3 regions of the Streptomyces sp. NPDC059828 genome follow, and region 1 is predicted to be linked to each of the others. Evidence: riboswitches for the same ligand, from Rfam matches in the RefSeq annotation. Region 1 holds a riboswitch; each other region holds the start of a gene.
The links. A riboswitch is a leader RNA that binds a small molecule or an ion and turns the genes downstream of it on or off. The one in region 1 is predicted to bind thiamine pyrophosphate.
Positions count from the first base shown of each region.

Region 2: linked by a shared signal. The riboswitch ahead of ACFV6V_RS06610 (thiamine ABC transporter substrate binding subunit) and the one ahead of thiO (glycine oxidase ThiO) in region 1 are both predicted to bind thiamine pyrophosphate.
Region 3: linked by a shared signal. The riboswitch ahead of thiC (phosphomethylpyrimidine synthase ThiC) and the one ahead of thiO (glycine oxidase ThiO) in region 1 are both predicted to bind thiamine pyrophosphate.

Region 1 covers NZ_JBHWIW010000005.1:172,147-175,401, forward strand. The annotation lists gene thiO (glycine oxidase ThiO) at 1-1,156, opposite strand, end outside; TPP riboswitch at 1,148-1,261, opposite strand; gene ACFV6V_RS05115 (hypothetical protein) at 1,314-1,682, shown strand; gene ACFV6V_RS05120 (NAD(P)/FAD-dependent oxidoreductase) at 1,759-2,967, shown strand; gene ACFV6V_RS05125 (Rv2175c family DNA-binding protein) at 3,011-3,255, shown strand, end outside.
Region 2 covers NZ_JBHWIW010000007.1:88,719-91,973, forward strand. The annotation lists gene rlmN (23S rRNA (adenine(2503)-C(2))-methyltransferase RlmN) at 1-1,085, shown strand, start outside; TPP riboswitch at 1,139-1,249, shown strand; gene ACFV6V_RS06610 (thiamine ABC transporter substrate binding subunit) at 1,338-2,423, shown strand; gene ACFV6V_RS06615 (ABC transporter permease) at 2,498-3,255, shown strand, end outside.
Region 3 covers NZ_JBHWIW010000004.1:166,964-170,218, forward strand. The annotation lists gene ACFV6V_RS04085 (YibE/F family protein) at 1-1,303, opposite strand, end outside; TPP riboswitch at 1,375-1,487, shown strand; gene thiC (phosphomethylpyrimidine synthase ThiC) at 1,481-3,255, shown strand, end outside.

The DNA of each region.
Region 1 (3,255 bases):
CGAAGGGGCGGGCCTCTTCCGGCAGTTCGCCCGTGACCAGGGCGTCGGCCAGGGCGTCGCCGGTCACCGGGGTCAGCAGCACGCCGTTGCGGTAGTGGCCGGTGGCGAGCAGCAGCCCGGGCAGTTCCGTAGGCCCGAGCAGCGGCGCGTTGTCCGGTGAGCCGGGCCGCAGGCCCGCACGGGTCTCGGTGAGCGGCAGTTCGGTGATGCCCGGCACCAGCTCATGGGCGTCGCGCAGCAGCTCGTACACCCCGCCCGCCGTGACCGTGGTGTCCCAGCCCAGCTCCTCGCTCGTGGCGCCCACGACCAGCTCGCCGTTCTCACGGGGCACCAGGTACACCTGGCTGCCCCGCACCACGGCCCGTACGGTCCGCGACAGGAACGGGGCGCGCGGACCCGGCACCGTCAGTCGCAGCACCTGCCCCTTCACCGGCCGCACCGGAGGCAGGACCTCGTCGGGCACGCCGGCCAGCCGGCCGCTGAGGCTGCCCGCGGCCAGTACCACCTGATCCGCGACCACCTCATGGGCAGCGCCGGGGCCGTCGGCGGTGGCCCCGGGCGGGCTGAGGACGGCCCCGGTGGCGCGGTCGCCGTCGACCGTGAGTCCGGCCGCCCAGGTGCGGTGGAAGACCACCCCCGCCCGCTCGCAGGCCACCACCAGCGCACTCGCCAGCCGCCGCGGGTCGATCTGATGATCACCGTCGACCCGCAGTCCGCCCCTGACCCCCGGGGCGAGCATCGGTTCGAGCCGGCGGCACTCGCGTCCGGTGAGCCACACCGACTCCAGCCCGCAGCGGCGCTGAAGCGCGTGCAGCTCGCGCAGATGAGCCCGGTCGTCCGCGTCCAGCGCGACCGCGAGCGTCCCGCAGGTCCGGTAACCGGTGTCCTGGCCGCTCGCCTCCTCCAGCTCCGCGACGAAGTCCGGATAGCGCCGGGCGGAGGCGAGATTGAGGCCGAGGAGCGTCTCCTCGCCGTAGTGCAGCTCGGTGACGGCGGCCAGCATCCCGGCAGCGACCTGTGCGGCCCCGCCGCCCGGATCGGGGTCGGCGAGCGCCGTACGCAGTCCGCGCTGCGCCGCCCGCCAGGCCGTGACCAGGCCGATGATTCCGCCCCCGACGACCAGGACGTCAGCGGACGTCCGTGGATGCACGGGCATCCGGACCCTCCCTTCGCCGGCATGACCCGGATCAGGTTCGTACGGTCGGAGGCCGCCTCAGCCTCCCTCTCAGCCCGGTGCGGCCGGGCTCCCGCGAGTAGCAGTACGGTGGTCAGCCTAACTCCGGTCATCAACTCGCAGTAAGGGAGCCCGCACCGTGGCCCGCTCGCTCGACGGACTCGTCCTCGCCCCCCTGGCGGACCAGGCCCCGGGCCAGGTGGGCATCCGGACCCGGTTCGCCTACCACGAGCGGGACGGCCAGGTCTGGGCCGAGTACGAGGGCGGGGACGTGGTCCGCGGGCACCTCGTCGGCACCCGGGACGGCGACCGGCTGGACTTCCGCTATGTCCAGCTCAAGCGGGACGGAACGACGGCATCCGGGCACTGCGTCTCCACGGTGGTTCAACTCCCGGACGGGCGGGTGCGCCTTGAGGAGACATGGGAGTGGGAGTCCCGGGACGGCAGGGGCACCAGCGTCGTCGAAGAGCTCCCGGCCGGGTCCCCGGTCGACCGCCAAGCTTCCTGACGGTTCGTCAGATGATTAGGCTGGCCTGGTGAACGAGCACACCACACAGCGTCGAGTCGTCATCGCCGGGGCCGGGATGGCGGGGGTACAGACCGCGGTGGCCCTGCGCGAACAGGGCTACGCCGGCAGCCTCACCCTGATCGGCGCCGAGCCGCACCAGCCCTACGACCGGCCTCCGCTCTCCAAGGCCGTGCTGCTCGGCACGGCGGAGGGCTCCGCACTCGACGTCGACTTCGACGCGCTCGACATCGACCTCCGGCTGGGCCGTGAGGTCACCGGGCTGCGCCCGGACACCCATGAGCTCGACACCGAGGCCGGCCCCGTCCCGTACGACACCCTGGTGATCGCCACCGGCGCCGAGCCCCTCACCCTGCCCGGCACCGAAGGCGTCCAGGGCGTCCATCTGCTGCGCACCCTCGACGACGCACGGCGGCTGCGCCCCGTGCTGGAGCGGCAGCACGACATCGTGGTGGTCGGCGCGGGCTGGATCGGGGCGGAGTTCGCCACCGCCGCGCGCCGGGCCGGCTGCGCGGTCACCGTGGTGGAGGCGGCCGACCGGCCCCTCGCGGGTGCCCTGCCCGCCGAGGTGACCCGGCCGATGGCCGACTGGTACGCCGAGAGCGGCGCCTCACTCCTCACGGAGGCACGTGTCGCCGCCGTCGAGCCCGGGGCGGTCGTCATCGCCGAAGGCACAGAGGCCGACGGGGAGGTCCGGCGGCTGACGGCCGGGGCCGTCGTCGTGGGCATCGGCGCGCGTCCGGCGACCGGCTGGCTCGCCGGCTCGGGCATCGGCCTCGGGCCGGACGGGTCGATCACCGCCGACGCGCAGCTGCACACCACGCTGCCGGATGTGTACGCGGTGGGCGACTGCGCCTCCTTCCCCTCGCGGCGCTACGGCAGGCGGCTCCTCGTGCACCACTGGGACAACGCGCTCCAGGGCCCGCGCACGGTCGCCGCCAATGTGCTGCGGGCCCTGCAAGGCGCCGAGGGCGAGCCGCCGCTGACCTATGACCCGGTGCCGTACTTCTGGTCCGAGCAGTTCGGCCGCTTCGTGCAGTACGCGGGCCACCACGAGGGCGCCGGGACACTCATTCGGCGGGGCGACCCCGCGGCGGATTCCGGCTGGTCCGTGCTGTGGCTGAAAGACGGCGTACTGGCCGCGGTCCTGGCGGTCGGCAGGCCCCGTGACGTGACCCAGGGCCGCCGCCTCATCGAGGCGGGCGCCCGCCTGGACCCCGCCCGTGCGGGGGATCCCGGGGTCCCTCTGAAGGCGGCAGTCGCATAGGGCCCGGCTACCGACTGTCAGTGCGGGATGGCAGGCTTGTCCTGTGACCGAGATTGACGCAAAGATCGATGCTCTCGTCCCCGCCTGGCTCCACCTGCCGGACATCGCGGAAATGCTCGATGTCGAGGTGACGCGCGTGCGCCAGCTCGTCAAGGAGGGGCAGCTGATCGCCGTGCGCCGTGGTGAGAACCGGACGCTTCAGGTGCCGGCCGCCTTCATCCAGGGCGACAAGGTGGTCAAGGGCCTTTCCGGCACCTTGACGCTCCTGAAGGACGACGGCTTCACCGA
Region 2 (3,255 bases), on a different contig from region 1:
CTTTCGTCGCGCCCCGCGGAGCCAAGAAGCCCCCGCGGCACCTCGCCGACCTCTCGCCCGCCGAGCGCAAGGAAGCGGTGGCCGCGATCGGCGAGAAGCCGTTCCGCGCCAAGCAGCTCTCGCAGCACTACTTCGCGCGGTACGCGCACGACCCCGGCCAGTGGACCGACATCCCCGCCGCTTCCCGGGAGCGGCTCGCGGCGGAGCTGCTGCCGGAGCTGATGTCCGTCGTGCGGCATGTCTCCTGCGACGACGACACCACCCGCAAGACGCTGTGGCGGCTGCATGACGGCACGCTGGTCGAGTCGGTGCTGATGCGCTATCCCGACCGGGTCACCATGTGCATCTCCTCGCAGGCGGGCTGCGGTATGAACTGCCCGTTCTGTGCGACCGGCCAGGCGGGGCTCGACCGCAATCTGTCGACCGCCGAGATCGTGCACCAGATCGTCGACGGTATGCGGGCGCTGCGCGATGGTGAGGTCCCCGGCGGACCGGCGCGGCTCAGCAACATCGTGTTCATGGGCATGGGCGAGCCGCTCGCCAACTACAACCGGGTCGTGGGAGCCGTCCGCCGCCTCACGGACCCCGAGCCGGACGGCCTCGGGCTCTCGCAGCGGGGCATCACCGTCTCCACCGTCGGGCTCGTCCCGGCGATGCAGCGGTTCGCCGACGAGGGCTTCAAATGCCGGCTCGCCGTCTCCCTGCACGCTCCCGACGACGAGCTGCGCGACACCCTCGTGCCGGTGAACACCCGCTGGAAGGTGCGGGAGGTGCTGGACGCCGCCTGGGAGTACGCCGAGAAGTCGGGCCGCCGCATCTCCATCGAGTACGCCCTCATCCGCGACATCAACGACCAGGCATGGCGCGGAGACCTCCTGGGACGGCTGCTCAAGGGCAAGCGGGTGCATGTCAACCTGATCCCGCTGAATCCCACGCCGGGCTCCAAGTGGACGGCCTCCCGTCCCGAGGACGAGAAGGCGTTTGTCGAGGCGATCGCCGCTCATGGGGTGCCGGTCACCGTGCGCGACACCCGGGGGCAGGAGATCGACGGGGCCTGCGGTCAGCTCGCCGCATCCGAGCGCTGAGCCTTCGGCCGGGTCTCCAGGGGGCCCATGTACGCTGGGCCCCGAACATTCACATATTCCGACAGGGGAGCGCCACAGCGCTGAGAGTGCGGTGATCGTCAGACCGCAGACCCTCTGAACCTCGCCCGGGTCATTCCGGGTAGGAAGTTCGGACGAGACTCAAGCTGTTGCGCCCTGCCCGGCTCCGGATCCCCGGGATCCGCTGACCTGGCAGGGCCGCGTCTCTTCCTGGTCACCCCAGGAGGAAGCTCAGTGAGCACCACCAAGAAGATCACGGTCGCGGCCCTGTTCGCGGCCCTCGGCGCGGGCACGCTCACGGCCTGCGGCGGGGAGTCCGAGGACAGCGGCTCCGGGGCGTCCAAGACCGTGACGCTCGTCAGCCATGACTCCTTCGCCGCCACCCCGGCGGTGCTCAAGGAGTTCACCCGGGAGACCGGTTACACGGTCAAGGTGCTCAAGAGCGGCGATGCCGTCGAGGCCCTCAACAAGGAGATCCTCACCAAGGGATCCCCGCAGGGCGACGTGTTCTTCGGCGTCGACAACACCACTCTCTCGCGGGCCCTCGACAACGGCGTCTTCACGCCGTACGAGGCCAAGGGCCTGGACCGCGTCCCCGAGGACCGGCAGCTCGACAAGGACGAGCACCGGGTCACGCCCGTCGACACCGGCGACATCTGCGTCAACTACGACAAGAAGTACTTCGCCGACAAGAAGCTGGCCCCGCCGCAGACCTTCGACGATCTGGCCAAGCCCGCCTACAAGAACCTCCTCGTGGTCGAGAACGCCGAACGCTCGTCGCCGGGCCTCGGCTTCCTGCTCGGCACCGCCGCCACGTACGGGGACAAGAACTGGCCGGACTACTGGGCCAAGCTCAAGGCCAACGGAGTCAAGGTCGTCGACAGCTGGGAGCTCGCCTACAACCAGGAGTTCTCCGGTTCAGCGGGCGGCAAGAAGGCCAAGGGCGACCGGCCGCTCGTCGTCTCGTACGCCTCCAGCCCGCCGGTCGAGGTGCTCTACTCCGAGCCGCAGCCCAAGGAGGCGCCCACCGGAGTCGCCACCGGCACCTGCTTCCGCCAGACCGAGGCCGCGGGTCTGCTCAAGGGCGCGAAGAACGAGGCCGGGGGCAAGGCCCTGCTGGACTTCCTGATCAGCAAGAAGTTCCAGGAGGACATGCCGCTCAACATGTTCGTCAACCCGGTCGTGAACGACGCCAAGCTGCCCGCGCTCTTCACACAGTTCGGTGCCGTGGTCGACAAGCCGGAGACCATGGCACCCCAGAAGATCGCCGACAACCGCGACCAGTGGATCCAGTCGTGGTCCTCACTCGTCCTGAAGTAGACGAGCTCGCCAGGACACCCGAGTCGCCCGGGTCGCCGGGGACGCGAGGGGGCAACGCGGCGCGGCTCGCCCTGATGGCGGTGCCCGTCGCGTTCTTCGCGGTCTTCTTCGCGTACCCCGTGGCCGGGATCGTCGGCCGCGGGCTCCGGCCGGACGGCGTCTGGCGTTTCGGCCACATCGGCGAGGTGCTGAGCCGACCGGACATCCTGGACGTCCTCTGGTTCACCCTGTGGCAGGCGCTGGCCTCCACCGGTCTCACCCTGCTGCTGGCACTGCCCGGCGCCTATGTCTTCGCCCGCTTCGACTTCCCGGGCAGACACCTGCTGCGCGCGGTCGTCACCGTGCCGTTCGTGCTGCCGACCGTGGTGGTCGGCACCGCCTTCCTGGCCCTGCTCGGGCGCGGCGGGCTGCTCGACGAGCTGTGGGGCGTGCGCCTCGACACGACCGTGTGGGCGATCCTCCTCGCGCATGTCTTCTTCAACTACGCCGTGGTCGTACGGACCGTGGGCGGACTGTGGTCGCAGCTCGACCCGCGCCAGGAAGAGGCCGCGCGGGTGCTGGGTGCCGGACGGTTCGCCGCCTGGCGGAAGGTCACCCTGCCCGCGCTCACCCCCGCCGTGGCCGCGGCGGCGCTCATGGTGTTCCTGTTCACCTTCACCTCCTTCGGCATCGTCCAGATCCTGGGCGGACCCGCCTACTCGACGGTCGAGGTCGAGATCTACCGGCAGACCGCCGACCGGCTCGACCTGCCGACGGCCGCGGTGCTGACACTGCTCCAGTTCGCCGCCGTCGGCGCCATCCTCGCCGTGCACGCGTGGACCGTACGGCGGCG
Region 3 (3,255 bases), on a different contig from region 1:
CCGAGCGGTCGGCGGAGACGACCAGGGCGGCCAGCGCGGTGGTCAGCGGCACCGAGGCGACCAGGCCGATCGACCCCACCAGTGTGCGTACGATCTCCTCGGCCACCAACTCGCTGTTGGCGACGGTCCCCACGCTGGACTGCGCGATCGAGAAGAGCAGCAGCAAGGGCAGTGACGCACCCGCGTAAGCGAGTACGAGTGTGTTGACCACCGAGGCGATATGGTCCCGGCCGATCCTGATCGCTGACTGGTACAGCCTGCGCGGACCCATCGTGGGATCCGCCTGGTGCAGCTCCCACACCGCCGAGGTCTGGGTCACCGTCACATCGTCCAGCACACCCAGCGAACCGATGATCACGCCCGCGAGCAGCAGGCCGGACATGTCGATCTCCGGGTAGAGGCCGTGGATCAGGCCGGTGTTGTCGTCCGTGTTCCCACCGAGCACCGCCCACCCGATGAACAGCGAGCCGAGCAGCCCGATCAGCAGCAGCGAGATCAGGGTGCCCAGCACCGCCACTGAGGTACGGGCGGAGATGCCGTGGCACATATAGAGCGCGATCAGCATGATCGCGCTCGCCCCGACCACCGCCACGGCCAGTGGATTGGAGCCCTGCAGGATCGCGGGCAGGATGAACAGGGTGAGCACCGCGAAGCTCGCGGCCAGCGCGATCAGTGCCATCACCCCGCGCATCCGTCCCACCAGAACCACGGCGAGCGCGAACAGCCCGGCGAGCAGCGCCATCGGGAGGCCCCGGTCCACATCGGTGACCGAATACTGGAGATCGCGCGGCGCGTCGGGCGCGTACGCCACCACCACGCCCTGGTCGGCGCGTAGTTGCCGAGAGGCGTCGGGCTGCACGACCTCGATGAACGTACGGCCCTTGTCCTTGCCGGTCGTGACCTCGACGGTGGCCTTTCCGCAGGTGCCCTGCGGCGAGTTGGCCGCCTCAGGCTCTTCGGGGGTGGTGGTGTTCCCGGTCGGCGGGACCTGTGCGGCGTTCACGTCTCCGCAGTCGACCTGCTCGACCTTCACGACGCGGCCCTGCTCGGTCTGCCGGTCGAAGCCGACACCGGTGCGTTCGTGCTCCGGCGAACCGCCCGGCCACAGGACGACCAGACCCACCGCGACGGCGGCGGCGAAGGGGATCACCACCGCGGCGATGACCCGCCGCAGATGACGGGAGACGGGCGCGGCGGGACCGTGCGCATGGCTGTGCGTGTGCCCGTGGGCAGGGGCATGCGCAGGGCCGTGGGCCCCGGCCGGCTGGTCGTCGGGTTCGTGGGGCTGCGGCGAGGAAGTCACCGCCCGATCATCCCAACCGGGGAGGGGGCCCACTGTTCAGCACGCCAGACGGGGCGCTAGCGTGGTGACACCTTTGCACACGCGGGAGCTCGGAGCACCGGGCTGAGAGGGCGCTGAGCAGCTGCGCCGACCGCCGAACCTGTTACCGGGTAATGCCGGCGTAGGGAGTAGGTCACGATGACCGTTCAGGACACACGCATGCCCGCCTCCGGCCCGAACGAGGGCGAAAACGGGGGCGGGAGGTCCATCGGCTGGCACAAGGGGTACATCGAGGGCTCGCGGTCCGATATCCGCGTGCCGGTCCGTCAGGTGCACCTCACCAATGGCAAGGACGTGACCCTGTACGACACGTCCGGACCGTACACCGATCCGCACACCGAGACCGATGTCCGGCGTGGTCTGCCGCCGCTGCGCGAGAACTGGATCATCGCGCGCGGGGACACCGAGGAGTACGCCGGCCGCCCCGTCCGCCCCGAGGACGACGGGATCAAGCACACCTCGCCGCGCGGAGGGCTGCGCAACCTCGACGCGGTCTTCCCCGGCCGCCCGCGCCAGCCCCGCCGTGGCCGCGGCGGACAGGCGGTGACCCAGCTCGCCTACGCCCGCCGTGGCGAGATCACGCCGGAGATGGAGTACGTGGCGATCCGGGAGAACGTCTCCCCCGAGGTCGTGCGCGAGGAGATCGCCGCCGGACGTGCCGTGCTGCCGGCGAACGTCAACCACTCGGAGATCGAGCCGATGATCATCGGCAAGCGGTTCCTGGTGAAGGTCAACGCCAACATCGGCAACTCCGCCGTGACCTCCTCCATCGAGGAGGAGGTGGAGAAGATGACGTGGGCGACCCGCTGGGGCGCGGACACGGTCATGGACCTCTCCACCGGCCGTAACATCCACACCACCCGCGAGTGGGTGCTGCGCAACTCCCCCGTGCCGATCGGCACCGTGCCGCTCTACCAGGCGCTGGAGAAGGTCGACGGCAGGGCCGAGGAGCTGACCTGGGAGATCTACAAGGACACCGTCATCGAGCAGGCCGAGCAGGGCGTCGACTACATGACGGTCCACGCCGGAGTGCTGCTGCGGTACGTGCCGCTGACCGCGCGCCGCAAGACCGGCATCGTCTCGCGCGGTGGCTCGATCATGGCGGCCTGGTGCCTCGCGCACCACAAGGAGTCGTTCCTGTACGAGAACTTCGAGGAGCTCTGCGAGATCCTCGCCGCGTACGACGTGACGTACTCGCTCGGCGACGGCCTGCGGCCCGGCTCGATCGCGGACGCCAACGACGAGGCGCAGTTCGCCGAGTTGAGGACGCTCGGTGAGCTCAACCAGATCGCCAAGCGGCACAACGTCCAGACCATGATCGAGGGCCCGGGGCATGTCCCGATGCACAAGATCAAGGAGAACATCGACCTCCAGCAGGAGATCTGCGAAGAGGCGCCGTTCTACACCCTGGGTCCGCTGACGACGGACGTGGCGCCCGCCTATGACCACATCACCTCGGGCATCGGCGCCGCGATGATCGCCTGGTGGGGCACGGCCATGCTCTGCTACGTCACCCCCAAGGAGCACCTGGGCCTCCCCAACCGGGACGACGTCAAGACCGGCGTCATCACCTACAAGATCGCCGCCCACGCCGCCGACCTCGCCAAGGGCCACCCGGGCGCGCAGGAGTGGGACGACGCCCTGTCCGACGCCCGCTTCGAGTTCCGCTGGGAGGACCAGTTCAACCTGGCCCTCGACCCGGACACGGCCCGGGAGTTCCACGACGAGACGCTGCCCGCAGAGCCGGCGAAGACCGCGCACTTCTGCTCGATGTGCGGGCCGAAGTTCTGTTCGATGAAGATCAGCAGAAGCATCACAGAACAATTCGCCCCGGATCTCGCTGTGACCGGCGATGACGACGTTGAAGCGGGCATGCTCGCCAAGTCGAAGGAGTTCGCGGAGGCGGGCCACCG